3 regions of the Pseudomonas pergaminensis genome follow, and region 3 is predicted to be linked to each of the others. Evidence: riboswitches for the same ligand, from Rfam matches in the RefSeq annotation. Region 3 holds a riboswitch; each other region holds the start of a gene.

What was found. A riboswitch is a leader RNA that binds a small molecule or an ion and turns the genes downstream of it on or off. The one in region 3 is predicted to bind cobalamin.
Positions count from the first base shown of each region.
Region 1: another riboswitch for cobalamin. It lies ahead of cobO (cob(I)yrinic acid a,c-diamide adenosyltransferase); the one in region 3 lies ahead of cobW (cobalamin biosynthesis protein CobW).
Region 2: another riboswitch for cobalamin. It lies ahead of KUA23_RS20540 (ABC transporter substrate-binding protein); the one in region 3 lies ahead of cobW (cobalamin biosynthesis protein CobW).

Region 1 covers NZ_CP078013.2:4,858,255-4,868,236, reverse strand. Annotated here, with positions in the region: gene KUA23_RS22010 (DUF3108 domain-containing protein) at 1-349, opposite strand, end outside; gene purN (phosphoribosylglycinamide formyltransferase) at 358-1,008, opposite strand; gene purM (phosphoribosylformylglycinamidine cyclo-ligase) at 1,008-2,066, opposite strand; gene KUA23_RS21995 (DUF2066 domain-containing protein) at 2,422-3,462, shown strand; gene KUA23_RS21990 (AI-2E family transporter) at 3,507-4,580, shown strand; gene hda (DnaA regulatory inactivator Hda) at 4,784-5,488, shown strand; gene KUA23_RS21980 (C40 family peptidase) at 5,702-6,331, shown strand; gene KUA23_RS21975 (C40 family peptidase) at 6,476-7,015, shown strand; gene KUA23_RS21970 (PQQ-dependent sugar dehydrogenase) at 7,094-8,407, opposite strand; cobalamin riboswitch at 8,507-8,759, shown strand; gene cobO (cob(I)yrinic acid a,c-diamide adenosyltransferase) at 8,838-9,449, shown strand; gene KUA23_RS21960 (cobyrinic acid a,c-diamide synthase CobB) at 9,446-9,982, shown strand, end outside.
Region 2 covers NZ_CP078013.2:4,546,089-4,556,070, forward strand. Annotated here, with positions in the region: gene KUA23_RS20505 (aldehyde dehydrogenase family protein) at 1-209, shown strand, start outside; gene KUA23_RS20510 (LysR family transcriptional regulator) at 244-1,149, opposite strand; gene KUA23_RS20515 (MFS transporter) at 1,261-2,460, shown strand; gene KUA23_RS20520 (protealysin inhibitor emfourin) at 2,464-2,769, opposite strand; gene KUA23_RS20525 (M4 family metallopeptidase) at 2,784-3,848, opposite strand; gene KUA23_RS20530 (DNA/RNA non-specific endonuclease) at 3,977-4,903, shown strand; gene KUA23_RS20535 (hypothetical protein) at 5,862-6,305, opposite strand; cobalamin riboswitch at 6,409-6,603, shown strand; gene KUA23_RS20540 (ABC transporter substrate-binding protein) at 6,720-7,730, shown strand; gene KUA23_RS20545 (FecCD family ABC transporter permease) at 7,727-8,731, shown strand; gene KUA23_RS20550 (ABC transporter ATP-binding protein) at 8,728-9,492, shown strand; gene KUA23_RS20555 (GNAT family N-acetyltransferase) at 9,540-9,982, opposite strand, start outside.
Region 3 covers NZ_CP078013.2:2,757,724-2,767,705, reverse strand. Annotated here, with positions in the region: gene KUA23_RS12575 (metallophosphoesterase) at 1-447, opposite strand, end outside; gene KUA23_RS12570 (NAD(+) kinase) at 444-1,334, opposite strand; gene KUA23_RS12565 (DUF1853 family protein) at 1,480-2,427, shown strand; gene KUA23_RS12560 (vWA domain-containing protein) at 2,424-3,023, opposite strand; gene KUA23_RS12555 (magnesium chelatase ATPase subunit I) at 3,077-4,075, opposite strand; gene cobN (cobaltochelatase subunit CobN) at 4,263-8,024, opposite strand; gene cobW (cobalamin biosynthesis protein CobW) at 8,028-9,089, opposite strand; cobalamin riboswitch at 9,183-9,382, opposite strand.

The DNA.
Region 1 (9,982 bases), 2.1 Mb from region 3:
CGTCTTTGTTTTCAAAGCCAGTGACTTTCTTCGCGGTCTGGTCGAAGTCCAGGTTGATCTTCTTCGCCTTGCCCAGGCCACCGCGTTCGAAGGTGTAGCTCTTCGGTTGCAGGGTGTCCTTGTCAAACTGGATCACGCTGGTTTCGGTCAGGCTGGCGATCATCATGGAAGCCTTGAAGTTCAAGGTCCAGGAGCCATCGCTATTCTTGGCCAGGCTGCGTTCAGCCGAGCCACTCATGGGCAACTGTTTCCAGTCGGCGGTGTAGCTTACGGAGAAAGGGTGAAGGTCTGCTGCTTGCACGGCAGGCAAGGCGAACAGCGCAAAAGCGAAGAGCAGGGCGCGACGCATAAAATCTCCTAGGTTCGAATCAAGTGGCCGCTGGCCGCAAGTAACTGACCGTCCAATAATGCACCCTGGTCACCGAGAATCAACCGCCCCTCGGCAAACCAGCGAACCGCCAGCGGGTAAATCCTGTGTTCCTGGGTGTGAACCCGTTGCGCAAGGCTCTGCGCCGAGTCGTCAGACTCTACCGGAACCACTGCCTGTACGACCAGAGGCCCGCCATCGAGTTCCTCGGTGACAAAGTGCACGCTGCAGCCATGCTCGCTGTCGCCGGCGTCGAGCGCACGCTGGTGCGTGTGCATGCCTTTGTACTTGGGCAGCAGGGAAGGGTGGATGTTGAGCAGGCGCCCTTCGTAATGCCGCACGAAATCAGCGCTGAGGATGCGCATGAAGCCGGCGAGTACCACGAGTTTGGGGTTGAAGGCGTCGATCAGTTCGATCAGGGCGCTGTCGAAGGCTTCTCGGCCGTCGAATGCCTTGTGGTCCAGGGAGCGGGTGTCGATACCTGCGTCCCTGGCGCGTTGCAGGCCGTAGGCGTCGCTGCGGTTGGAGATCACCGCAGCGATACGCACCGGGCTGTCGCCGGTGCGCGTGCTGTCGATCAAGGCCTGCAAGTTGCTGCCGGTGCCGGAAAGCAGCACCACGACATCACAGGTCTGAGACATCAATGAGCCTTGAGGTTCTTCAGTTCAACCTGGGCCGCGCCTTCCGGAGCGGTTGCGATCTGGCCAATGACCCAAGGCTGCTCGCCGGCTTCACGCAGGACGTTCAGCGCGGTTTCAACATGCTCCTGAGCCACGCAGATGACCATGCCGACGCCGCAGTTCAGCACGCGGTGCATTTCGGTTTCGTCGACGTTGCCTTTCTCTTGCAGCCAGTCGAATACCGCCGGACGCTGCCAGCTGGCCACGTCAACGATGGCCTGGGCGCCTTTTGGCAGCACGCGCGGGATGTTGTCCAGCAGGCCGCCACCGGTGATGTGGGCCATGGCCTTGACGGCGCCAGTGTCCTTGATCAGCTTGAGCAGTGGCTTGACGTAGATGCGGGTCGGTGCCATCAGCAGGTCGGTCAGCGGCTTGCCGTCGAGCTGGGTGTTCTCGATCTCGGCGCCGGATACTTCGATGATCTTGCGGATCAGCGAGTAACCGTTGGAGTGCGGGCCGGAAGATGGCAGGGCCAGCAGGGCGTCACCGGCAGCGACTTTGGAGCCGTCGATGATCTCGGCTTTTTCCACCACACCCACGCAGAAGCCGGCCAGGTCGTAGTCTTCGCCCTCGTACATGCCTGGCATTTCAGCGGTTTCGCCGCCGACCAGGGAGCAACCCGACAGTTCGCAGCCAGCGCCGATGCCGGTGACCACTTGTGCAGCGGTGTCCACGTTCAGCTTGCCGGTAGCGTAGTAGTCGAGGAAGAACAACGGCTCGGCGCCGCATACCACCAGGTCGTTGACGCACATGGCGACCAGGTCGATGCCGATGGTGTCGTGCTTGTTCAGGTTCAGTGCCAGGCGCAGCTTGGTGCCGACACCGTCGGTGCCGGATACCAGGACAGGCTGCTTGTAGCCGGCCGGGATTTCGCAGAGGGCGCCAAAACCGCCCAGGCCGCCCATGACTTCGGGGCGCGCAGTGCGCTTGGCGACGCTCTTGATGCGTTCGACCAATGCTTCACCGGCGTCGATGTCTACACCGGCGTCCTTGTAGCTCAGGGAGGGTTGCTTGCTCATGATCCAGGCCTTTAGGGGGGATTCAGGGGTAACGACCGAGCGGGCAGGCGCTTTTGGTAAAAGCCCCAGCCGTTGACGGTCTGCGAAGGCGCGCGATTTTATCAGGCTTGAGGGGCAGCGGCCATCCTCGGGCCGACGGGCAGGGCCATATAGGCAAAAAAAGCCGGTTAAAAAAATGCTAATCGGCTCGGCTTTGGCGCGTATTAAGGTATAGCCTTTAACCCGCTATCGTTATGACAGTACAAAAACTGCCAAGACCCTGTGAATGTTTTGCCGGTGCCTGTGGTCACAGCCTTGCCAAACCGAGTTCACGCGGTCTGTTCCAGCCGCTAAATTTGTCGTTCGGGAATCTTCCATGCGTCTGTGTAAATTCTTCTTTGTAGGCTGCTTGTCGTTGGTCAGCCTGGCGAGTCATGCCGAAACCCTCAATGGCCTTTATCAAGTACTTGAACCTGTCAGCAGCCAATCGCCGCAAGAGCGCGACCAGGCCACCCAGCGAGCCGTGCAGACCCTGGTGATCCGCCTGACCGGCGACGCCAAGGCCGCCGACGGCCCGGGGCTGGCAGCAGTGCGCAAAGACCCGCAACAAATCATCAGCCAATACGGCTACGACGCCGGCCCGCCGGAAAGCCTGCAAGTGGATTTCGACCCGGTGAGTACTGACCGCGCGCTGCGTGAAGCGGGCCTGTCAATCTGGGGCAGCAACCGCCCATCGATCCTCGGCTGGTGGCTGAACGACTCCACGGAAGGCAGCAGCCTGGTGGGGGATGGCCAAACCGTCGCCCAGGCGCTGCGTCGAGCGGCGCAACACCGTGGCTTGCCGTTGCGTCTGCCGCTGGGGGACCTGGATGAGCAGGTGGTGGCCACCGCGCCGAATCTGGAAAGCGCCGACGCCACGCCACTGCGCGCCGCCTCCGAGCGCTACGGCGCCGATGCCTTGCTGGCCGTGCATGCGCGCCAGGAAGGCAGCCAATGGCAAGCCAAATGGCGCCTGTGGCTGGGTGACAAGAGCGAGCAGGGCACCGCCCAAGGGGCTGATACCGGCGCCGTGGCCGATGCGGTGATGCTGGCGGTCAGTCAGAAATTGGCCCCGCGGTTTGCCGTCAAGCCTGGCGTGAGCACTGAGCAACTGCTCGAAGTGCAAGGCATGACCCTGGAGCGCTATGCCGCGCTGGGTCATCTGCTGGAGCCTTTTGGTGGTCAGCCTCAATTAGTGGATGGCAATCGGATTGTGTATCGCGTCAACGGCAGTGCCGATCAATTGCGCACCCAGTTGAGCCTGGCCAAGCTGCAGGAAATTCCTGCGGGCGAGGCGCCGGTCCAGCAACCGGTAGCAGAGGGTGCCCAGCCGGCTGCGGCACCCGAGCCTCAGGCGCAGCTGCGTTTTCGTTGGTAAACAGTTTCTTTCTATATAGAAGCACATGACAGATGGAGTGGTTTATGGCGGATACGCGTCGTTGGGTGTGGCTTGGCGGGATTGCCCTGCTGTGCGTTTTTGTGTTCTTGCTGCATTCGATCCTGACGCCGTTCCTGGTCGCATTGCTGCTGGCCTACCTGTTCGATCCCGTGGTGGATCGCCTGGAGAAAGCCGGGCTTTCGCGAACCTGGGGCGTGGTGGCGGTCTTCGCGCTGTTTACCCTGATCATCACGGCCTTGGTGTTGGTGCTGGTGCCGATGCTGGCCAAGCAGCTGTTCCGCCTTTATGAGTTGGCGCCGCAGATGCTCGATTGGTTGCAACACACGGCGATGCCATGGGCCCAGGCCAAACTGGGTCTGGCAGATGGCTTCTGGAAGTTCGATAAGGTCAAGGCCGCCATCAGCGAACACATGGGCCAGACCACCGATATCGTCGGGGTGATCCTCAGCCAGGCAACAGCGTCGAGCCTGGCGCTGATCGGCTGGTTGACCAACCTGGTGCTGATCCCGGTAGTGGCGTTCTACCTGCTGCGCGACTGGGACATCATGATGGCCAAGATCCGCAGCCTGCTGCCGCGCAACCGTGAGGAGCGCATCGTCTCGCTGGCTGAAGAATGCCATGAGGTGCTCGGGGCATTCGTGCGCGGGCAGTTGCTGGTGATGCTGGCCCTGGGGATCATCTACGCTGCTGGCCTGATGGCTATCGGCCTGGAGTTGGGCCTGTTGATCGGCCTGATCGCCGGTCTCGCAGCGATCGTGCCGTACATGGGGTTTGTGATTGGTATCGGCGCGGCGCTGGTGGCGGGGCTGTTCCAGTTTGGCGGCGACCTGTACCCGATGCTGGGGATTGTGGCGGTGTTTATGGTCGGCCAGGCCCTGGAAGGCATGGTGCTGACGCCGTTGCTGGTAGGCGATCGGATCGGCCTGCACCCGGTGGCGGTGATCTTTGCGATCCTGGCGGGCGGTGAGCTGTTTGGCTTCACCGGTATCCTGCTGGCGCTGCCGGTAGCGGCGGTGATCATGGTGCTGGTGCGTCACGTGCATGATCTGTACAAGGATTCGGATGCGTATACGGGGGTTGAAGACCCCGACCTGTAACCGTTTCTTCACAAACCCGGCCCAGGCCGGGTTTGTCATTTGTGCAGGTGGGCCGTCAAACAATCTGCACAAATCCAACAAGTTAACGCAAACCTTTGATTTTGCTTGGGGTCTGTTGCATTGTGCGCCCGGCGTCACGGGTATAAACTTTGCAAACTTTACACAGAGGCCACTAACGGTTCGATTGGAGCCGTTCAGTCAGCATGAAACCGATTCAGCTGCCCTTGGGTGTGCGTCTGCGTGATGACGCCACCTTTATCAACTACTACCCAGGCGCCAATGCCGCTGCACTCGGCTATGTCGAGCGGCTTTGCGAAGCCGACGCCGGGTGGACCGAAAGCCTGATCTATCTATGGGGCAAGCACGGCGTAGGGCGTACCCACCTGTTGCAGGCCGCGTGCCTGCGTTTCGAGCAGATGGGCGAACCGGCGGTATACCTGCCGTTGGCGGAATTGATGGATCGCGGTATCGGCATCTTTGACCACCTCGAGCAATACGAGTTGGTGTGCCTTGACGACCTGCAGGCAATTGCCGGCAAGGCGGACTGGGAAGAAGCATTGTTTCACCTGTTCAACCGCTTGCGTGACAGCGGCCGGCGCCTGCTGATTGCCGCGTCGACTTCGCCACGTGAGCTGCCGATCAAGCTGGCCGACCTCAAGTCGCGGCTGACCCTGGCGCTGATCTTCCAGATGCGCCCGCTGTCCGACGAAGACAAATTGCGCGCTTTGCAACTGCGCGCCTCACGTCGCGGCCTGCACCTCACCGACGAAGTCGGGCATTTTATTCTCACCCGTGGCACGCGCAGCATGAGCGCGTTGTTCGATTTGCTCGAACAACTCGACCAGGCGTCTTTGCAGGCCCAGCGCAAGCTGACCATCCCCTTCCTGAAAGAAACCCTCGGCTGGTAGCCAGCCCACTGTTTTCGCAGCTTTCGGCAAATTCCAGGCGCCAGAAAACATGCGTTTTAGCCGGTTTGGCCACGCAAAAGGCAGGTACAGGGTGTTAAGGGCTTAGATGTCATAGTCCAAACAAGAAGTCACATAGATCACGATTGAATTTGCAAATCGATGTGATAGTGGGCATAGTCTCGACTTCTTTACATATCAGCCACGGTCGTGCCCATGCTAAATCGCTTCGCACCCCTCGTGCCTCTCGCACTCGTTACCCTGTTGTTTGGTTGCGCCTCCCACCCTCAGCAGGTGGCAGAACAGCAAAAAACACAGGTTCAAAATCAGGCAAAATTCGTTGCTGCACAGTCTGCTTCTGTTTACGAAGAAGAAGTGGCAACTGAAAAAGAGCTGGCCAACTTCTCTGGCAGCAAGCCTTACCAGCTTCCAGTTCTGGCCGACAGCATCCTCGAACGCGGCATGTCCCTGATCGGTACCCGTTACCGTTTCGGCGGTACCTCTGAAGCCGGTTTCGACTGCAGCGGCTTCATCGGCTATCTGTTTCGTGAAGAAGCTGGCATGAACCTGCCACGCTCCACTCGCGAAATGATCAACGTGAATGCACCGTTGGTCGCGCGCAACAACCTCAAGCCGGGTGATCTGCTTTTCTTCAGTACTGCAGGCCGTGGTCGCGTCAGCCATGCCGGTATCTACCTGGGCGATAACCAGTTTATCCACTCCAGCAGCCGTCGCAGTGGCGGTGTTCGAGTCGACAACCTGGGCGACAGCTACTGGAGCAAAACCTTCATCGAAGCCAAGCGCGCACTCGCCATGGCCCCGACTACGGTTACCGCTAGCAAGTAAACTTAAAGTGATACTTGAAGTTTGACGTGTAAGCGCTAGAATCCCTGGATATTGTTGTAATCCGTTCGCGCGAGCTTTGCTTGCGCGTTCTGGTTTTCAGCGTTCGGCAGCGAAAGCCGCATCCAGACCAGGATTGTTCTGCACATGTCGACCTCGGCCCGCCTTATTCTCATTGTTTGCGCCGCGCTGCTCAGCGCCTGCGCAAGTCGTCCACCGCCTCCCGCTCCTGTAGCGGTGAAACCCAAGCCGGTGTTCAATTATTCCACCCAGAATTTTTCGCCTGCGGCCGAAGATGTGCTCTTCCGCGCGCTGGGCCTGGTCGGCACGCCTTACCGTTGGGGCGGCAACACGCCGGACTCCGGCTTTGATTGCAGCGGCCTGATCGGTTTTGTCTTCCGCGATGCGGCGGGGATCTCCCTACCGCGTACCACCCGCGAACTGATCGTGATGCGCGCGCAGGATGTCAGCGAGCAAAACCTGCAGACCGGCGACCTGCTGTTCTTCGCCACCGGTGGTGGTTCCCAGGTCAGCCACGCCGGGATCTACGTGGGCGAGGGCCGCTTCGTGCACGCGCCGCAAACCGGCGGTACGGTCAAGCTGGATACCCTGTCCAAGGCGTATTGGCAGAATGCCTACCTGAGCGCCAAGCGCGTGCTGCCAGGAAACCTGGCGCGCAACCCCTGACATACCGCTGTGTAGGAGCCGGCTTGCCGGCGATGAGGCCCTTTATGCCGCCATCGCCGGCAAGCCGGCTCCTACCGTTTATTTAGCGGCCGACACGCGCCACACCTTGTTCCCCACATCATCGGCCACCAGCAAATCCCCTTGCTGATCAATCACCACGCCCACCGGCCGGCCCATGGCTTTCTCATCCTTGTCGAGGAACCCCGTCAGCACGTCGACCGGCTGTCCTTTGGGTTGCCCGCCCTCGAACGGCACAAAGATCACCTTGTAGCCACTGTGCGGCTTGCGATTCCACGAACCATGCTGGCCGATAAATGCGCCGTTGCTGAACTGCGCCGGGAGTTTGCTGCCCTCGGCAAACGTCAGCCCCAAGGACGCCGTGTGCGGGCCTACTGCGTAGTCGGGTGCAATTGCCTTGGCCACCAGGTCCAGGTTCTGCGGTGAAACGCGCACATCGACATGCTGGCCGTAGTAGCTGAATGGCCAACCATAGAAGGCGCCATCCTTGACCGAGGTGATGTAGTCCGGCACCAGGTCGCTGCCGATCTCGTCACGCTCATTCACCGCCGTCCACAGCTTGCCGCTCTGGGGTTCCCAGGCCATGCCGTTGGGGTTGCGCAGGCCGGAGGCGAAGATGCGGTGCTCGCCGCTGGCGCGGTCTACTTCCCAGATCGCTGCCCGACCCTCTTCCGCTTCGAGGCCGTTTTCCCCCACATTGCTGTTGGAGCCGACGCTGACGTACAGCTTGCTGCCGTCCTTGCTGGCCACCACGTTCTTGGTCCAGTGGTGGTTGATGCTGCCGCCCGGCAGGTCGACGACCTTGGTGCCGGCTTGCTTGATCGCGGTTTCACCCGGTTGATAGGGAAAGCGCAGCAACTTGTCCGAGTCGGCCACGTACAGGTCGTTGCCGACCAGCGCCATGCCAAACGGTGAACTGAGATTTTCGAGGAACACTGTGCGGGTTTCCGCGACGCCATCGTGGTCGGCGTCACGCAGCAACGTGATGCGATTCGGGCTTGGCACACCGGCACCGGCGCGGCCCATGACTTTTTCCATGACCCAGCCACGAATGCCTTTGGCGTCATCCGGCTTGGGCGGCGCGTTGGTTTCCGCCACCAGCACGTCACCATTGGGCAGCACATACAGCCAGCGCGGGTGGTCCAGGCCGTCGGCAAAGGCCGCCACCTGGGTGCCAGCGGCGGCGGTGGGCTTCGCGCCTTCGGGCCAGCCGATGGCCGGCGCGATATTCACGGTGGGGATCAGCGTCTTGTTCGGTTCCGGCAGCTTGGGCGAGGGGCCGGTGCCGTCGGAGACCTGGAGGGTGGAGCTCTCACCACAGGCGGCGAGGGTGCCGGCGATCATGATGAGTAGGGCGAGTCTGGTTTTATGCATGGTGTTCTCCTTGATACCTGTAAGGGTAGAGGAGGGCGGCAGTGCGATGGTTCAAGTGCAAGGCCAGCTTTAATTGACGCTCCACCCCCAACCCACTAACCTTCGCCGCTTGTTCCAGGTGCTCTGTGACCCATGGGTCGACGGAGTGAAACAGGGAAGCCGGTGAGTGAGCGCACTTGTACACAGTGCTGCCGCGATTCCGGCGCTGCCCCCGCAACGGTAAATGAGTCAAGACGGCGCCTTTTGCCACTGTATCGAGAGCGATATGGGAAGGCGCGCCGTCGGCCTGCCTGCTCGACAAAAGCAAGCGTCACTCATGAGCCCGGAGACCGGCCTGAAACATCCAACAGCATCACGGTGGGCGATGCTTGGCTGTCTTTTATCTTTTTTCCTGCCCGCCGTTTTTGTCCAGCCCCAACGGAGAGCTGCCATGACCGATTCCCCCGACCGCGACGAACGCCACCTGGCGCGCATGCTGCGCAAAAAAGCCGTGATCGACGAGCGCATCGCCAACTCCCCCAACGAATGTGGCTTGCTGCTGGTATTGACCGGCAACGGCAAAGGCAAGAGCAGCTCCGCGTTCGGCATGCTGGCCCGGGCCATGGGCCACGGCATGCAGTGCGGCGTGGTGCAATTCATCAAGGGGCGCAACAGCACTGGCGAAGAGTTGTTCTTCCGCCGCTTCCCCGAGCAAGTGCGCTTCCATGTGATGGGTGAAGGTTTCACTTGGGAGACCCAGGACCGCCAGCGCGATATCGCTGCCGCCGAAGCCGCCTGGGCGGTTTCCCGTGAATTGCTGCAAGACCCGGCCATCGGCCTGGTGGTGCTCGACGAGTTGAACATCGCCCTCAAGCACGGCTACCTCGATTTGGACCAGGTTCTCAGCGACCTGCAAGCCCGCCCGCCGATGCAACATGTGGTGGTCACCGGTCGGGGTGCCAAGCCTGAATTGATCGAAATGGGCGACACCGTCACCGAAATGGGCATGCTCAAGCACGCGTTTCAGGCTGGCATCAAGGCACAGAAGGGCGTCGAACTTTGAATCAGCCCCGTCATTGCCCGGCTGTCCTGATTGCCGCACCGGCGTCCGGCCAGGGCAAAACCACCGTCACCGCCGCACTGGCGCGGCTGCACCGCAACCTGGGGCGCAAGGTGCGCGTGTTCAAATGCGGCCCGGACTTCCTTGATCCGATGATCCACGAGCGTGCCAGCGGTGCGCCGGTTTACCAATTGGACATGTGGATGGTCGGCGAACAGGAAAGTCGCCGCCTGCTGTGGGAAGCGGCGGGGGAGGCGGACCTGATCCTGATCGAAGGCGTGATGGGCCTGTTCGACGGTACACCGTCCAGCGCCGACCTGGCCCGACACTTCGGCGTGCCGGTGCTGGGTGTGATCGACGGCACGGCCATGGCGCAGACGTTCGGCGCCTTGGCGCTGGGCTTGGCGCGTTATCAGCCGGATTTGCCATTCGCTGGCGTACTGGCCAATCGCGTCGGCACCCTGCGCCATGCGCAATTGCTGGAAGGCAGCCTCACCGAAGGCCTGCGCTGGTACGGCGCCTTGTCCCGCGAGACC
Region 2 (9,982 bases), 1.8 Mb from region 3:
CCGCCAGCATTTTCACCACCGACCCGGCAAAGGCGCGCGTTATCGCCAACCAGCTGGAAACCGGCGGCATCTTCGTCAATGCCTTCAGCGTCTCCGACCCTCGGGTGGCGTTTGGCGGGATCAAGAAGAGCGGTTTCGGGCGTGAGTTGTCGCACTTCGGCGTGCGGGAGTTCTGCAACGCACAGACGGTGTGGCTGGATCGCAAGTAAGACGCTTCGGCGGCGCGGGCACGGGTCGTGGCTATCAACCACTCAGCCCCGCCGCCAAGGCTTCCAGTACCACACTGACCTTGGGCAACGCCTGGCGATTCTTGACCCAGGCCAGCCTGATCGCAGCCCCTTCAGTGGCCAACTGCGGCAACACCTCAACCAGCTTGCCCTCCTCCAGCGATGGCCGGACCACCCACGACGGCAGTTGCACGATCCCACAACCGGCCAACGCAGCCTGCATCAAGCCATCGCCATTGCCGATCACCAGGTGCGGCGTCATCTGCCAACGCCGCGGAGTGCCCGGTTCACAGGCAAAGTCCCAGGGGCTGATGCGTCCGTCCACCCAGCCGTAGGTGATGCACTGATGCTGCTCAAGTGCCTGTTCGGATGTCGGCACGCCATGATTCGCCAAATAGGCTGGCGAGGCGCACAGGGTGTGCCATTCACGCGCAAGCACACGCTGCTCCACCGTTTCCGGCCAGACATCCGCACCACCGATGCGCACCACCACATCCACGCCCTCTTTGAATGGGTCCACTAACCCGTCACTGAAGGAAATGTGCGGCACCAAGGACGGAAATGCCTGCAGCAAAGGCAGCAGCATCGGCAACACGCGGACGCGCCCGAACACACTGGGCAGGTCAATGCGCACACGTCCGCGCGGTTCACTTTGCTCGGCGCGCAGCGACAGCTCGGCGTCCTCTAGGTCAGCCAGCACGCCCGTGCAGGTACGGTAAAACGCCACGCCGGCCTCGGTGAGGGACAAGCGCCGTGTCGTACGCAGGAACAGCCGAGCGCCCAGGCGTTTTTCCAGCCGCGCGATGCTTTTACTGATGGCCGACGCCGTCAGGTTCATCTTCTCAGCAGCGGCGGTAAAGCTGCCGTAGTCCGCGACACACACAAACACATCGATACCTTTCAAGCGTTCGGAAGAAAACATGGACGTCCTGTATTCGTGAATTCAATTCAGGTAACTCGGTAAAAAGCATCCTAAATCAGAATTCAACTCAACAGTAAGCTATGCCCGACAAACGCTGACACTGAGGCCCGGATGCTGACCACGCTGAAAAACTACCCCCTGACCGTCAACCTGCTGGTAGGTGCGTCACTGGTGTTGACGCTCGCCAGGGCGATCACCTTGCCCTACCTGGTGATCTACCTGTCGGGCGAGTTCGGCTTGGGCGTGGGCGACATCGGCCTGGTGATCGGCAGCTCGCTGATCATCGGCTCCGTGATGAGCCTGTATGGCGGTTACCTGGTGGACAGCCTGCCCGGTTATCGTTTGCTCCTGGGCTGTTGCGCAGTTTTCACCGTGGGCTTTCTGGGCGCGTTCATCGCGCGAGAACTGTGGGTGTTCTTCACCTGCCTGGTCGCGATCAACCTGGCGTATGCCGTGATCGACATTGCGGTCAAATCCGGATTTGGCCGGCTACTGCCCGTTGATGCGCGCAGCGAAGCGTTTTCGATCAAATACACCCTGACCAATGTCGGCTATGCCGTCGGCCCCTTTCTCGGTGCAGGGCTGGCCACGCTCGCTATCAGCCTGCCCTTCCTGGCGTCGGCGGTGCTTGGGGCCGGGTGCTTTACGGTGTATTGCGTGTGGGGCGACAGGCACTGGGTGCCGACCCCTGCCAACCAGCATGGCGCGGCGTTCCTGGCGGTCGGCAAACGACTGCTGCGGGACTACCGCTTGGTGTGCTTTACCTTGGGCGGGATGCTCAGCGCAGTGGTGTTTGGCCAGTTCACCGCCTACCTCTCGCAATACCTGGTCGTCACCACCACGGCCGAGGCGGCGTACCGGATTATCAGCAGCGTGGTGGCCACCAACGCGCTGATGGTGATCAGCCTGCAATACATGATCGGCAAGCGCATCACCCATCAACACCTGCACCTGTGGCTTGCTGGTGGGCTGGGCATGTTTATCGCCGGGCTGGCGGGGTTCGGCTTGTCCACCTCACTGATGTGCTGGGTGCTGTCCATGGCGATCTTCACCTTGGGAGAGATCATCGTGTTCCCTGCCGAGTACATGTTCATCGACATCATCGCGCCCGAGCCTCTGCGGGGCATGTACTACGGCGCGCAAAACCTCGGCAACGTCGGCGCAGCCCTAGGGCCGGTGCTGTGCGGGATGGTGCTGGCGACACAGCCCGCCCACGCCATGTTCTACATGCTGGCGCTGTTTGTGGTCGCGGGCGGGTTGCTCTACAGCCTGGGCGCGTGCCTGGCAGGCAGGGTTAAAGCTGCCACCTGAACATCAGCAGCGCACATGCCGACGCACACACTGCACCAGCCCGTCCAGCGCCTGCGACTTCACCGGCGCCAGCACGCAGACCGTGTGCTCGCGCTGAGCCTCCTTCACCGTCAGGGTGTAATGCACCTGGCCCGGATTACCAGTGGCAGGTGCATTGCTTTGCGGCAATTGAAAGAAGTCGCAGGCCTCGACAAGCCGCCGCAACTCCTTCTGGTCCTGCTCCGGCAGCGCGTCCAGTTCCACCGTCTGTGGCTTGGCCAGGCCCGGAAAGAACCCAGGCCCGCCATTTTCCTTGATTGAAATTTGCATGGTTGTTCCTCGCGTCAGACAGCAATGCCGACCGCCTTCCAACCGTCCTTGACCGCTTTCTGTTCATCCTTGTTTGCGCCGTAGAGTCGGCCCGCAACATCGTAAGTGATACGCGCAAAGCGCAGGAAGCCGGAGTTGGGCCGCAGCCGCGCATCGCGCAGCGCGTCATACCAGATGCGCCCGGCGCGCTCCCAGGCAAACCCGCCCAGCGCTGTCGCCACCTGGTAGAACGCATGGTTGGGAATGCCGGAATTGATATGCACCCCGCCGTTATCCTCGTAGGTTTGCACAAAATCATCCATGTGCCCGGGCTGCGGGTCCTTGCCCAGCAGTTTGTCGTCAAACGCGGTGCCGGGGGCCTTCATCGAACGCAGGGCGGTGCCTTTGATCTTCTTGGTGAACAGCCCTTTGCCGATCAGCCAATCGGCGTCTTCCGCGCTTTGCTTCAACGCGTATTGCTTGATCAGCGAACCGAACACGTCCGACAGCGACTCGTTCAACGCCCCGGACTGGTTGAAATACATCAGCTTGGCCTCGTCTTCGGTGACGCCATGGGCCAACTCATGGCCAATCACGTCGAGGGCCACCGTGAAGCGGTTGAACAACTGCGCGTCTCCATCCCCGAACACCATCTGGGTCGAGTTCCAGAACGCGTTGTTGTAGTTCTGGCCAAAATGCACGGTGGCGTCCAATGCCATGCCGGCATCGTCGATGGAGTTGCGGTCAAAGACCTCGTCGAAAAAATCGAAGGTGGCGCCCAAGCCATCATAGGCCTCGTCCACCGCCGCATCACCGCTGGCAGGCTGCCCTTCGCCACGGATCAGCGTGCCGGGCAGGCTATCGGTACCTGCGGCGCTGTAGATCGAGCGACGCTTGCCGGCGCCCATGGCCAGGGCCATGCGCGCCGGGCCTTGGGCCGGTACGACGACCATGCGCAACGAGCGGAACGTGCTGTCCTTGGCGCGGGTGCGCAGCGCGACCTCCCGTTGCGCCTTGTCGCCGTTGCGCGCGATCTGGTCGAGCATATAGGGCGGGATGAGGCAGAAAATCGGATTGCGATGCTGCTGACGAACACACATTGGCTGGCTCCATTTGGCATGTGACAACGTCCGAGTAATCGATTCAGGATAGACCCAGGGGGCTAACGCGCATCATCAATTGTCATTAACGTATGTTGCAGTCGTGTTTATCCAAGGAGGACTTACCGATGCCCGCACGTAAAACCAAAATCGACCTTTCGTACCGTCCCCGGCTCGCCGACCTGCGCCCATTGATCGCACCAAGCCCCACGTTACTGGCGGCGCGAGCGGCGACACCCCGCGTCACACCGGCCAAAGACTTGAAGGACCGGCGCGGTTACGCTGACGACTTTCTCGGCAGCTTCGCGGTGCCCTGGCCCACGGTCGAGGAGGCCTTGGCGGCTGATACACAGAAACGCCTGGACTACACGCACTTCTCAATCACGATGTCACGCGCGAAGCGCCTCGCACTGTACGTGGGCGTCAACATCGACGGCGGCCAGCACGTAGACATCATCCGCAGCAACGACACCTGGGCCTATGACGGCCGCTTGCCCACGGACGCACAGGTGGGCGAAGCGCTCTATGCCAGCAATGGCCTGGACCGCGGCCACCTGGTCCGCCGCCAAGACCCCAACTGGGGCGACACGGCGCAAACCGCCAACCTCGACACCTTCCATTTCACCAACTGTTCGCCGCAGATGAGCGGGTTCAACCAGAAGACCTGGCTGGAGCTCGAAGACTACATCCTCGACAACACCCAACGCTGGAAAGCCCGGGCCACCGTGTTCAGCGGCCCGGTGTTCGCCGACGACGACCGTGTGTACCGAGGCGTGCAGATCCCCAAGGCATTCTGGAAAGTCGTCGCCTACCTCAGCGATGACGGCAAGCCTTCGGCCAGTGCCTACATGATCGATCAGAGCCGCGAACTGGGCCAACTCGACCTGGTGTTCGGCCAACTCAGGACCTACCAGCGCAGCGTGATCCAGATAGAACGCCTGACCGGCATCCGCTTCGCCAACCTGGCCGACTACGACGGTTTCAGCAACGAAGAACGCGCCACCGGCACGCGCATTGAAGCGCTGATACAAGGTCCAGAGGACATTCGTCTCTGACCGAGGCTTCACATGTTGAACGGCGTCACACCCAACACCAACCACGATGCGAAGCGAGCCGCTCTTGCTCTTGCTCTTGATCCTGCTTTTGATCTCAGGCGCCCCGTCAAACACGCTGGCCGGAATTCGACAGGGATTTGGGGGGTAAACCGGCAGGGATGCCGGTTTAGCCGCCCCGCGCCATGGATGGCGCGTGGCGGCGGCCCCCCAAATACCTGTCGGATTACGGGCACACCGAGCCTAGGCGAGGTGCCGAGTGTTGGGGCAAGAGCCCTTTGGTTACTTTGGGGCTCTTTTCCAAAGTGACCCGCCGTAAGGACGGAACCCATAGCAGCCCTTACCTAAATAACGGATATGTACCCGGTAAGATCCAACATCTAGGTCGGCTGTCAGGCCGCCTTCGCAGGCAAGCCAGCTCCCACATTTGGATCGTGGGGTGACAGTTAGAGTGTGGTCGGCTGTCAGGCCGCTTTCGCAGGCAAGCCAGCTCCCACATTTGGATCGTGGGGTGGCAGTTAGAGCGTGGTCGGCTGTTAGGCCGTCTTCGCAGGCAAGCCAGCTCCCACATTTGGATCGTGGGGTGGCAGTTAGATTGTGGTCGGCTGTCAGGCCGCTTTCGCAGGCAAGCCAGCTCCCACATTTTTGGATCGCGGGGGGACAGTTAGAGTGTGGTCGTCTGTCAGGTCGTCTTCGCAGGCAAGCCAGCTCCTACATTTTTGGATCGCGGGGCGACAGTTAGTTTGTGGTCGGCTGTCAGGCCGCTTTCGCAGGCAAGCCAGCTCCCACATTTAGATCGCGGGGCAACAGTAAAAGAGTGGTCGGCAGTTAGGCCGCCTTCGCGAGCAAGTCAGCTCCCACACTCTGGATCGCGGCGGTTAACAGTAAGGTTGCGCCCGGCCGTCAAGCCGCCAGCGCCGTACCCAGCGTGGTGTCGATACCTGCGCCCGTTGGCCGCCCCTCATTGCGCATTGATGTAATGAAACTGCGCCTGGGTCTTCTCAACCGCCGTACGCACTTTATCCTTCTGCGCATCGGTGCCCGAGTAATAAATCTGCATGCCCTTCAAATCCTGCCCTTCAACCGCCTTGCCAATCACGGCAACATCAACCGGCGTACTGGCACCGATAATCAAAAAGAACCCATCGCCCAAGCGCTTGGCATTGAGCAGCTCTCCCCGCAGTTGCGCAGCGTTCTGCTCACCGGCCATGGAAATCGCCAAGGTATCGCCGAACATACCGCTCTTGGGGATGCTCGTCGTGTGCAAACGGAGCTGTTCCGACCCGGCCGGCATCGATTTGACATAAGCGGTGGTGGCCTCATCAAAAATCTGCTTTTCAGATTTACCCTGGGTGGCACAACCGGCGAGCGTGGCGACGAGGACGAGCGCGATGAAAGATTTCACTGTGTATTCCTTGTGATAAAGCGATCCATTGGCTGCGCATCATAGGAGCCCCACCGTCAAAGAGCTACCACTGGCTTTTCGGCCTCCCGTTCAACCTCGCGATCGACTACCATACCGCACCGGTTCCCAAACGGGACTAATAGGGAATTCGAAGCGCGGTACCTGCGCGCCAATCGGAACTGCCCCCGCAACTGTAGGTGCTGAGCCTGCTCCTCGATGCCACTGGACCTTGTCCGGGAAGGCCGGAGCGTGGCGACGACGCATCAGTCAGGAGACCTGCCGGCTCATGCTCAATCACTAACCGGCGGGGTGTCCGGGAAGGACATTCTTGCCTGTCTCTACCACAGCGCTCGAGGGTGTGTTTCCGAACCGTACCTCCCCAGTTCCACGTACGGTTCATTCGGAGATAGCCCCATGCTGCCACGCGTTACCGCCCTGCTCACCGGCATTGGCTGCTGTGCCCTGGCCCACGCCGCGCCCACCCACTACCCGCTGACCGTGGAAAACTGCGGCAGCAGCCTCAGCTTCCAACAAGCCCCCGCCCGTAGTGTGACCATCGGCCAAGCCGCCACCGAGATGCTGTATGCCTTGGGCGTGGGCGACAAAGTGGTCGGCACCTCGCTGTGGTTCAACAGTGTGTTGCCGCAATACAAAACGCAGAACGACCGCATCGAGCGCCTGGCCAACAACGAGCCGAGCTTCGAAGCCGTGATCGCCAAGCGCCCGCAACTGGTGGCCGCCGAGCTGGAATGGGTGGTCGGGCCGCAAGGCGTGGTCGGCACCCGCGAGCAATTCCATGAACTGAAGATCCCCACCTACCTGCTGCCCTCCGACTGTGAAGGCAAGGACAACTTGGTGGGCGCCGACGGCACGCGGCTGGAGCCGTTCCGTATCGAGACTATCTATAAGAGCATCAGCCAACTGGCGCAGATTTTCGACGTTCAGGATCGCGGCCAGCAGTTGAACGATGAGCTCAAGGCACGCCTGGCCAGGTCCGTCGCCACCGTGCAAGGCAAAGGCCTCAAGCAGGCCAGCGCGCTGGTGTGGTTCTCCAGTTCGGAGATGGCCAGCGACCCGTACGTGGCCGGCCATAAAGGCATTCCCGAATTCATGCTGCAAACCCTCGGCCTGTCCAACGTGGTGCAGTCCGATGAAGAGTGGCCCGCCGTCGGCTGGGAAACCATTGCCAAGGCCAACCCGACCTTCCTGGTGATCGCGCGCATGGACCGCCGCCGCTACCCCGCCGACGACCATGAAAAGAAACTGGCGTTTTTGCGCAGCGACCCGGTGACGCGCAACATGGATGCGGTGAAAAACAACCGTATCATCATCCTCGACGCCCTGGCATTGCAGGCCAGCATCCGCATGTTCGACGGTCTTGAACAACTGGCCACGGCCATCGACGGCTACGACCTGCCGAAATGATGCGCACCCTACTCGCCCTGGCCCTGCTCCTGGCCGCCGTACTGGCCGGCGTGGCCATCGGTGAAACCGCCATCTCGCCGCACGTGGTGCTCCAGGTACTCGCCAACAAACTGTGGGCGGCCGGCTACGTGCTCGACCCCATCGACGAAGGCGTGGTGTGGAATTACCGCCTCACCCGTGCCCTGGTCGCAGCCGCGTGCGGTGCGGGGCTGGCCACCTGCGGGGTGATCCTGCAATCGCTGTTGCGCAACCCGCTGGCCGATCCGTACCTGCTGGGCATCAGCGCTGGCGCTTCGACTGGCGCGGTGTTGGTGGCGTTGATGGGCGTGGGCGGTGGCTTGATTTCGTTATCGGCCGGCGCTTTCGTCGGCGCGATGGCGGCATTTGCGCTGGTGATCCTATTGGCGCGTGCCAGTGGTTCGGCCAGTGGCACCGGCCAGATCATCCTCGCCGGCATTGCCGGCTCGCAGCTGTTCAATGCACTCACCGCGTTTCTGATCACCAAGTCGGCCAGTTCCGAACAGGCGCGCGGCATCATGTTCTGGCTGCTGGGCAACCTCAGCGGCGTGCGCTGGCCCTCGGTGTGGCTGGCGGTGCCGGTAGCGGTCGCTGGGTTGGCCGTGTGCCTGTGGCACCGGCGGGCGCTGGATGCGTTTACCTTCGGCAGCGACTCGGCGGCGTCCCTTGGTATCCCGGTGCGCCGCGTGCAATTTGTGCTGGTGGGATGCGCGGCCCTGGTGACGGCGGTGATGGTGTCGATTGTCGGCTCCATCGGCTTTGTCGGGCTGGTGATTCCCCACGCCGTGCGCTTGCTGCTCGGCACCGGGCATTCACGCCTGCTGCCGGCGAGTGCGTTGGGCGGTGCGCTGTTTTTGATTGCGGCGGACGTGCTTTCACGCACCTTGATCAAGGGCCAGGTGATTCCGGTCGGCGTGGTCACTGCGCTGGTCGGCGCGCCGGTGTTTGCGCTGATCCTGATCGGCCGGAGGAATGCGCGATGACGGTACTGAGCTGCACGGGGTTAGGCTTCAAAGTACGCGAGGTCGAGTTGCTGCGCGATATTCACTTGGACGTTCATCTGGGTGAAACCCTGGGAATTGTCGGGCCGAACGGCTCCGGCAAGTCCACTTTGCTCAAGCTGCTCGCCGGCCTGCGCACGCCGGCGGCCGGCGACGTGTTGCTGGGCGGCCAGCGCCTGGGCACGCTATCGCGCCGCGCCATCGCACAACAACTGGCCGTGGTGGAACAGCAGGCCGACACCGACGACGCCATCCGCGTGTTCGACGCCGTGGCGCTGGGCCGTACACCGTGGCTGTCGGCGCTGAGCCCGTGGTCCAGTGACGACGACGCCATCGTGAACCAGGCCTTGCATGACGTCGACGCCATCCACCTGAGCCAACGCGCCTGGCGCAGTCTCTCGGGCGGTGAACGCCAACGGGTGCACATCGCCCGTGCGTTGGCGCAACGGCCGCAGATCCTGTTGTTGGATGAGCCGACCAATCACCTGGATATCCAGCATCAGTTGGGGATCTTGAAGGGTGTACAAGGCTTGCCCGTCACCACCCTGATTGCCCTGCATGACCTCAACCAGGCGCTCACCTGCGACCGCCTGGCGGTGCTGGATCACGGGCGGTTGGTCGCCCTGGGAGAACCGCTGGAAGTGCTGACCGCGCAACGGTTGCAGGAGACGTTCGGGGTGCAGGCGCATTACCTGACAGACCCGTTCGATGGGGCGCAGATACTGCGGCTACGCCCAAACTGATCAACGCATCCCACTGTAGGAGTCGGCTCCGACAGTGGGCGTTGGTGTTAGAGGGTGCGCTGCATATGCGTCGTGCGCCACACCGGGTCAGCGTCCACATCCACCACCTCGAACCCCTGCCGAAGCCAAAAATCAATCGCCCCCGGCAAAAACGGATGGGTGTGCAGGTACATCACCGCGACCCGTTGTGCTTTGGCCTGCGCCTCCAGCGCACGGTACAACTCGCCCGCCAGGCCAAAGCGGCGAAACGCCGGCAGCACAAACAGGCGCACCACCTCCACGGTCCTGTAGCCGTGGTAATTCAACTGCGGGAAACGCCCGTCATAGGGCAGGTAGCCGATGGCAGCGACGATCTGGCCCTCATCACGCGCGATCAGAAATCGCCCATCGCCGTGCAGATAAATCGCCTCGAAATGCGCCAGGTCCGCCGGCATGCCTGTCGCAGTGAGCGTGGGAAACAGCTCGGCACGGGCTTGCAGCACAAACCTCA
Region 3 (9,982 bases):
ATGCACCACGCGGAAGCGCCCAGCGTCGACGAACAGCGGCATGTCATAGAACCAGCCGAGGAAGTCATGCCAGTCCGCCGGGTGGTGTTCGAACTGGGTCAGGGTCTCCTGGATCAACCGTGCATGCCGTGGGTTGTGCTCGCGCACGAACTGCTTGCCACTGCCCGGCGGCGCCGGTGTGGTCCAACCCAGGGCGTTGAACTCGTGGTTGCCCATGATGCACAGCGCCTGGCCAGCCTCGGTCATGTCGTGGACGATATGCAGCGCCTCGCGGATGCGTGGGCCGCGGTCAATGATATCGCCGAGGAACACCGCCATGCGCGACGGATGACGCCAGGTGCCGCCCTGCTTGTGGTAGCCCAGCAGGTCGAGCAAGTGCTCAAGGGTGTGGGCGCAACCGTGCACGTCACCAATCAGGTCGTAGCTACGCGCGGGATCGAGCATCAGTCGCCTCCACCCCCCAAGCGGCTGCCCCAGCCCAGCTTGGTGCGGCACACTTCGTAGTAGTTGTGGTCCAGCGGGTGGATCAACCGCAACTTCTGTGCCTTCTTGCTCACGGTGATGGTGTCACCGGGGGCGCAGGTGAAATGGTTCTGACCGTCGCAGGACACCTGCGGGTAGATCTGCATGTCTTTGGAGACCACGATTTTCAGCTCACTGTTGCCGTCGACCACGATGGGCCTGCTCGACAACATATGGGGATACATCGGCACGATCACAATGGCATCCAGCTTGGGATGCATGATCGGCCCACCTGCCGACAGCGCGTAGGCCGTGGAGCCGGTGGGCGTGGCAACGATCAGGCCGTCGGCCTTCTGGCTGCACACGAATTGGCCGTCTATATAGAGTTCGAACTCGATCATCCGCGTCGACTTGCCGGGGTGCAGCACCACATCATTCAAGGCATCGCCCTGGCCGATGGCTTCGCCGTGGCGGCGCACTTCGGCTTGCAGCAGGAAGCGGTTTTCCACCAGGTAATGGCCGTCGAGCACCTTGGCGACTTCGACTTCCAACTCATCGGGACGGATATCGGTGAGGAAACCCAGGCTACCCCGGTTGATCCCCAGCACCGGTACGTTGTGCCGCGCCAGGGCACGGGCGGCGCCGAGCAGGCTGCCGTCGCCGCCGACCACGATGACCATGTCGCAGACTTCGCCTAGCATCTTGCGCGACGAGGTTTGCAAGCCGTGGCCCGGCAGGATTTCAGCGATGGTGTCTTCGAGGATCACATGCAGGTGGCGTTCCAGCAGGAACTTTTTCAGCCGGCGGACGGTGTCCAACACCTGGGTACTGCCCAGGCGACCGATAATGCCGATATTGCGAAATTGCTCCATGGGGCTCCTGCGGGATGTGGGGTGTGGCAAAAAAGAACGATTATGGGCGAAAGGCCGTCCCAGGCAAAATCCTTTGTCGCCGTGAAACCTTGATGACAAGGGTTCTCATCCACCCGCACGACACTGAAAAGGCTATGCTCGGACCATGACTGTGTTCCCGGATCTGCACAACCTGCCCCGCCAGCTGCGCCACCCCGAAGTGCGCGACCTGGCGTGGGTAATGCTCGCCCCGCCGATGCTCGCGCAAACACCGTGGCCGCAGCGCCACCCGCTGGCCGGCAGTGACTGGGTGCAGGCGCCGCACCTGCTGGAGCGCTGGCTGCGCCAGCTCGATCAGGACAGCAGCGCCTTGCAGCAGTGGCTGAACCAGTCACGCACCCGGCGCCTGGGCCTGTATTACGAGCGCCTGTGGCAGTTCGCCGTACAGCATGCGCCGGGCGTGGAACTGTTGGCGGCCAACCTGCCGATCCGCCGCGCCGGGCATACCCTCGGCGAGCTGGACATGCTGCTGCGCGACCGTGACGGCGTGCATCATCTGGAGCTGGCAATCAAACTGTACCTCGGCCCGCAGGACGGTAACGGTGAGGACACCGCGCAATGGCTGGGGCCGGGTTGTCATGACCGACTGGACCGCAAGCTGGCGCACCTGGCCCAGCATCAGTTGCCGATATCGGCGCGGGCGGAAAGCCAGGAGGCCCTGGCGGCACTGGATATCCAGCATTTCGATGCGCATTTGTGGCTGGGCGGCTATCTGTTGTACCCCTGGCCTGGCGAGGCCCAAGCCCCCATGGGTGCCCATCCACAGCATTTACGTGGGCGCTGGTTGCATCAGCGTGATTGGCCAGCGTTTGTCAGCCAAAGTCCGCCCGGCCGCTGGCAGCCCCTGCCCAGGCATGCGTGGTTGGCGCCGGCGCATTACCCGACGGATGAAGTCTGGAGTGAAGAACAGATGAGGGGCTGGCTGGCGCAGCTGGATCCCATGGCGCCGGCGCAGTTGTTGGTGCGGATGGTTCAAGTCGATCAGGATTGGGAGGAAGCCGAGCGGCTGTTCCTGGTGGCGGACCTTTGGCCCAACGTGCCGGGCAATAGCTAATCGTCAATATGCCGATGGTCCAGCTGCAACCCCACCGCCAACTCCCGAGCCCGACCCAACCTGATGGGCCCGCGCTCGATATCCACCAACAGCCCCGGACACTCCAGCAACGGCAACCCGGCGATGTCCTTGAGTCGCCCGTCAGTGATCACCAGCAGCCGCTGTTGTTCAGCCGGATACCGCTTGCGGCGCAGCGTCAACCACGCCCCGGCCTCGGTCAACGCCGCGAGCAACGGCGTACCACCGCCCGCGCCCAATTGATCCAGCCAGTCCGCCAAGCCCTTCGCCGCCTTCAACCCCTGTACCTGCCATTTGGGCGAGTGCCCGCTGGCCGTCAACAACGCCATCCGCGCCCGCTGGCGGTAAGCGTCATCGAACAATTGCGCCAACAAACCCTTGGCATCGGTGAGCGCACGATGCCGCCGGGTGGATGCCGACGCATCGACAATCACCAACCAGAGCTCATGGGCCGAACGACTGCGCAGGTGATAAAGCAGATCCTCACGGGCTTGCGGCCGGCCACCGAGCAAGGTGCCGGGCCAATTGATCGTCCCCTGCTTCGCGCTGCGCGCCTTACCGTGCCTGCCGCTGTCCAGTCGCCCTGCCTTGGGGCGGGCATCCGTCCCCGTGTCAGGCCGGGGGCGAATGCCTAGGGCTTTTTTGGCCAGGTGGGGACTTCCCGGCGCGCCCCCGTGGGCAGGGCCGGAGCGGGCATGTCGCCCCACTGGCCTTGGCCTGGCGAAGCGTCGGAAGATTTGGGCGACTGCCCTTCACTGGGCGGGTTGGACGATGGGGCTTGTTCCTGGCGACGATGGCGCAGGGCAAACTCGGCCACCGCCTCGATATCTTCCTCGGCGATCGCACTGGCGCCACGCCAGGCGGCATGGGCCCGAGCGCCGCGCAACCAGACCAAGTCCGCACGCAAACCGTCGACGCCCGCCGCGAAGCACCGTTCGGTGATCCTTGCCAGCGCCTCGTCGTCCAGCGCGATAGTGTCCAGTTGTGCCCGCGCCTGAATGCAGCGTTCGCGCAACGCCGCCTGCGACGTTTCCCATTGCGCGCAGAACGCCGCCGGGTCGCTGTCGAAATCCAGACGCCGACGAATAATCTGCCCACGCTCGGCGGGCAAGGTCTGCCCGCTCAACGCCACGTTGAAACCGAAACGGTCGAGCAGTTGCGGACGCAACTCGCCCTCCTCCGGGTTCATGGTGCCGATCAGCACGAACCGCGCCGAATGGCGATGGGAAATGCCGTCACGCTCGATCAGATTGGTGCCGCTGGCGGCCACGTCCAGCAGCAAATCCACCAAATGATCGGGTAGCAGGTTGACTTCATCGACGTACAGCACGCCGCCATCCGCCTTGGCCAATACGCCGGGCGAAAACTGCGCCCGGCCCTCGCCCAATGCAGCATCCAGGTCCAGCGTGCCGACAAGGCGCTCTTCAGTCGCGCCCAGGGGCAAAGTCACGAATTGACCACTGGCCAGCAGGTCCGCCAAACCACGCGCCAAAGTCGACTTGGCCATGCCGCGCGGGCCTTCGATCAGCACACCGCCGATCTTCGGGTCGATGGCGGTCAGGCACAGCGCCAGTTTCAGGTCATCGGCGCCGACTACGGCGGACAGCGGAAAATGGGGAATATCAGTCATACGATCCCTCTTCAAATTCTGCGACACAAGCAACCACACTGTACTGAGCGGGCTTGCCCCGCGCTGGGCTGCGTAGCAGCCTCAATAAAGCTAAACGGATTCTTCCTGGCAAAACGCGGTGTCCGGTTTTTGGGGCCGCTTCGCAGTCCAGCGCGGGGCAAGCCCGCTCACCACAACAAGCTTGCCTTCAGCCATCCTCTTCGATATCCAGCAACAGGTTTTCCAACGCCTCGCGGTACGCCCCCGGTTCCTGCCACATGCCACGCTGCTGGGCTTCTAGCATGCGCTCGGTCATGTCGCGCAGCGCGTCGGGGTTGTGCTGTTGCACAAAGGCCCGGGTATCGGGGTCGAGCAGATAGGCGTCGGCCAACAGCGCATATTGGTGGTCGTCTATCAGCGCGGTGGTGGCGTCGAAGGCGAACAGGTTGTCCACGGTCGCCGCCATCTCAAACGCACCTTTATAACCATGGCGCTTCACGCCTTCGATCCACTTGGGGTTAGCGGCGCGGGAACGGATCACCCGGTTCAGCTCTTCCTTCAGGGTGCGGATCTTCGGCAGGTCGGGCTGGCTGTGGTCGCCATGATAGCTGGCAGCCTTATCGCCGCTCAGGGTTTCCACGGCAGCAAGCATGCCGCCCTGGAATTGGTAGTAATCATTGGAATCGAGCAGGTCGTGCTCGCGGTTGTCCTGGTTCTGCAACACAGCCTGCACCTGGCTCAGACGCTGGGCGAATTGCTCGCGGGCGGCGGTGCCTTCGTCGGAACCGCCATAGGCGTAGCCGCCCCAGTTCAGGTAGACCTCGGCCAAGTCTTCGCGGCTTTGCCACAGGCGACCGTCGACCGCGCCCTGCACGCCCGCGCCATAGGCGCCGGGCTTGGCGCCGAAGATGCGCCAACCGGCCTGTTTCGCAGCGGCCTCGTCGTCCAGGCCGGACTTGAGCAACGCCTCGCGCTCACTGCGCACCTTGGCCGCCAGCGGGTTCATGTCGTCCGGCTCGTCGAGCGCGGCCACTGCTTGCACGGCGGCATCGAACAGGCGGATCAGGTTGGCGAAGGCATCCCGGAAAAAGCCCGACACCCGCAGCGTCACGTCTACGCGCGGCCGGTCGAGCAGGCTGACCGGCAGGATTTCAAAGTCATCCACCCGCTGGCTGCCCGTCGCCCACACCGGGCGCACGCCCATCAGCGCCATGGCCTGGGCGATATCATCGCCGCCGGTGCGCATGGTGGCGGTGCCCCATACCGACAGGCCAAGTTGGCGCAGGTGGTCGCCGTGGTCTTGCAGGTGTCGCTCAAGAATCAGGTTGGCCGACTGGAAACCGATGCGCCACGCGGTGGTGGTGGGCAGGTTGCGCACGTCGACGCTGAAAAAGTTGCGCCCGGTCGGCAGCACATCCAGACGCCCGCGACTCGGCGCACCGCTAGGGCCAGCGGGCACAAAACGGCCGCTCAAGGCATCGAGCAGCCCACGCATTTCCGCCGGACCACAGGCGTCCAGGCGTGGCGCCACGACGATACGCAGGCTTTCGATCACGGCTTTCACATCCTCCCAGCCGGGCTCTTCCAACTGCTCAAGCGGCCCTTCCAGCGCCTGCTCGATCAACCGCGCGGCGTACAGCTCCAGGCGTTCGCGGGTATCGCCGGCGGTGCGCCACAACTGCCCGTCGATCTTCTGCAGCACCAACGGGCGCCGTCCTGTCCACGGCTCGGCCAGGGCGCAATCGAGGGGGTCAAAGCCCAGGTCGAAGGCCTTGGCCAGCACCCGCAGCAAGCTCGACTGCGGGCCACGGCCATCGCCCCGCGGGATGCGCAGCAATGCCAGCAGGGTGTCGATACGCAAACGCCCCTCGGGCGACTCGCCAAAGATATGCAGGCCGTCGCGGATTTGCGACTCCTTCAAGTCGCACAGGTAAGTGTCCAGGCGCGGCAGCCACACGGCGGCATCGGCGTCGCTTTCCAGCTCCAGTTCCTGGTCGATACGGGTTTCGCGCACCAACTTGAGGATGTCTTTCTGCAATTCCAGAGCGCGGCGCGGATCCAGCAACTGGGCGTCGTAATATTCGTCCGCCAACAGCTCCAGGTCACGCAGCGGGCCATAGGTCTCGGCACGGGTCAGCGGTGGCATCAAGTGATCGATGATCACCGCCTGGGTGCGTCGCTTGGCCTGGGCGCCCTCGCCCGGGTCGTTGACGATAAAGGGATAGATATTCGGCAGCGGCCCCAGCAGCGCGTCGGGCCAGCAGTTTTCCGACAGCCCCACGCCTTTGCCGGGCAGCCATTCGAGGTTGCCGTGCTTGCCCACATGGATCACGCCATGGGCGCCGTAGGTGTGGCGCAGCCAAAAGTAGAACGCCAGGTACGCGTGGGGCGGCACCAGGTCCGGGTCGTGGTACACCGCGCTGGCGTCCACCTGATAACCCCGGGCCGGCTGGATACCGACAAAGGTCAGGCCCAGGCGCAGGCCAGCGATCATCATGCGGCCATCACGGAACATCGGATCGTTTTGTGGCGTGCCCCAGCGTTCCAGTACGGCCTGCCGATTGGCTTGGGGCAGGCGAGCGAACATCGCCGCGTAGTCGTCCAGGCCCAGGCTTTGATGGCACGGGCGCAGGTCGAGGCTGTCGAGGTCGTTGGTGACGCCGCCGAGCAGGTCGTGGATCAGCGCCGTGCCACTGTCGGGCAAGGTCTCCGGCAGCGGATAGCCTTCAGCCTGAAGGGCACGCAAAATATTCAGTGCGGCCGCTGGGGTATCGAGGCCCACGCCATTGCCAATCCGACCGTCGCGGGTCGGGTAGTTGGCAAGGATCAGCGCGATGCGCTTGTGCGCATTCGGCACTCGCGCCAACTCGACCCAGCGTCGTGCCAGTTCCGCGACAAAATCCATGCGCTCGGGCGCGGCGCGGTAGCACACCACATCCGACTGGCTGCGCTCGCTGCGCCAGGCCAGGTCCTTGAAGCTGATTGGCCGGCTGATGATCCGTCCATCCAGCTCCGGCAGGGCGATGTGCATGGCCAAGTCACGCGGGCCGAGGCCTTGCTCGCTGGCTTCCCAGCCAGGTTGGTTGTCCTGGGCGCAAATGGCCTGGATCACCGGGATATTGCGGCGAAACGGCCGCAAGTGCGGCGCTTCGGGGCTGGACTGGGCGAAGCCGGTGGTGTTCAGGATCACCGCCGCACCCACCTCATCCAGCCAGTCCTCGACCACCGCCAGGCAGCCGGGCTCTTTCAAACTGGCCACCGCCATCGGCAACGGGTTAAGCCCCGCGGCCTGCAAGCGCTGGCAGAACACGTCGATAAAACCGGTATTGGCCGCCTGCAAATGGGAGCGATAGAACAGCACCGCCGCCACCGGCCAGTCGGCGTGCCAGTCGGCCTGCCAATCATTCAGGCGGGCGTTAGCGTGGCGCGGATGATAAATCGCCGTGCGCGGCAGGGTCTGCGGCTCCGCCCAGGCGTAGTCACGGCCCAGGTAGGCACTGGCCAGGCAGCGATAAAAATCCAGCGCATTGCCTAGGCCGCCCTGGCGCAGGAAGTGCCAGAGGCGATCACGCGCTTCGGCGCCGACGGTGCTCAACCCGCTGAGCTCCGGGTCCGGGCGATCATCCCCCGGCACCAGAATCAGCTGCACGCCACGCTCGGCCAACTCCACCAGGCGCTCGATGCCGTAGCGCCAATAACCGATGCCACCATGCAGCGAAATCAGGATGACCTTGGCATGGCGCAGCACCTCATCGACATACAGGTCGACCGAGGCATGGTTCTGCACCTGCATCGGGTTGGCCAGGCGAAAGCTGGGGTAGTCGTCGGGTAACTGCTGGGCCGCTTCGGCCAGCAGCGCCAGGCTGGAATCACCGCTGCACAGGATCACCAGTTCAGCGGGGGTCTGGCCAAGGTCGGCAATATTGTCGTCCGAGACGAAACCACCGGGCTGGGTCCTGAGCAGGTGCATGGGTTAAACGCTGAGGGCGGCGCGCAGTTGCGCTTCAAGGCCGGCCGCATCGAGGTCCTGACCGATCAGCACCAGGCGCGTGATGCGCGGCTCGTCAGCGCTCCAGGCACGGTCGAAGTGCTTGTCGAAACGCGTGCCCACGCCCTGGATCAGCAGGCGCATCGGCTTGTTCGGGATGGCGGCGAAGCCTTTGACGCGCAAGATGCCGTGCTGCACCACCAGTTGCGTCAGGGCGTCGAGCAGCAGCGCTTCGTCGGCTTGCGGCAGGTCGATGGAGATGGAATCGAAGGCGTCGTGATCGTGATCGTCTTCACCTTCGTGATGATGATCGTGATGGCTGTGGCGACCGTCGATGTGTTCTTCGGAGCCTGCACCCAGGCCGATCAACACGTCCAGCGGCAGGCGACCGCTGCTGGCTTCAATGATCTTCACCGCGGGTGGCAGTTCTTCGGCGACTTCCAGGCGCACGCGAGCCAGGTCTTCGGGGCTGATCAAGTCGCTCTTGTTGAGGATCACCAGGTCGGCGCTGGCCAGTTGGTCGGCGAACAGCTCGTGCAGGGGTGATTCGTGGTCCAGGTTCGGGTCAAGTTTGCGCTGGGCATCAACCTGGTCCGGGAACGCCGCGAAGGTGCCTGCGGCCACGGCCGGGCTGTCGACCACGGTGATCACCGCGTCAACGGTGCAGGCACTGCGGATTTCCGGCCACTGGAAGGCTTGTACCAACGGTTTTGGCAGGGCCAGGCCGGAGGTTTCGATGAGGATATGGTCGAGGTCACCACGACGGGCGACCAATTCGCGCATCACCGGGAAGAATTCTTCCTGCACGGTGCAGCACAGGCAGCCGTTGGCCAGCTCATAGACGCGGCCGTTGGCTTCTTCTTCGGTGCAACCGATGGAGCACTGCTTGAGGATTTCACCGTCGATGCCCAACTCGCCGAATTCATTGACGATCACCGCGATACGGCGGCCCTGGGCGTTGTCGAGCATATGGCGCAGCAAGGTGGTCTTGCCCGAGCCGAGGAAGCCGGTAACGATGGTGACGGGGAGTTTGGCCAGTGTTTTCATCGGATGCCCTTGGGGGCGGGCATACGGGACGATAGGCCCTGCGACGGCACGCAGCAGCGGATTTCGTCACCGGATCACCCCGCCCGGTTGAATTGGAAAATCGGTTGCGAGGCAGGTCTCCTGGCTTGGGGCTTGCGGGTCTTGCGACCGGCGCTGGCTGCGCCTTCCCGCTGTAATGGCAGTGGCGTGGCAGTCAGATGAACCCTTTACAGTTGCGGGGGCAGCCGCGGCTTGGACCGCGTTCCCTTCTTAGCTTCGGCCTGGGCTGAAGAACCTCGAGGGTGCAAGGCTACGCAGTGCTTGGGGGATGGTCAATGATGGGGTTTGGGTTGGGGTACATATCCGTTGCTGCGGTAATGGCCGCTTATGGTTCCGCCCTTACGGCGGGTCACTTTGCAAAAGCGGCAAAGTAACCAAAGCGCTCTTGCCCCAACACTCGGTACCTCGCCTAGGCTCGGTATGCCCGTAATCCGACAGTGATTTGGGGGGCCGCCGCCACGCGCCATCCATGGCGCGGGGCGGCTAAACCGGCATCCCTGCCGGTTTACCCCCCAAATCCCTGCCGAATTCCGGCCAGCGTGTTTGACGGGGCGCCTAAGATCAAAATCAAAAGCACAGCGGCCTGACAGCCGGCTTGAGTGGTGTAAAGCAAAGGCAAAATCAAACGCGGTCTTGTAGGAGCCGGCTTGCCGGCGATGGTCTTCAACGATGACGCGGGGAATCAGACAAAACGCGGCGGTCTCACGTTTTTCGCCGGCAAGCCGGCTCCTACAGAAAACGAAAAGCGTATCTACGATGCGAAGCGAGTCGCTCTTGATCTGAGGCGCCCCGTCAAACACGCTGGCCGAACGCAGGCTTGAATCCGTGGGTAACCCGGCAGGACGCCGGGTTAG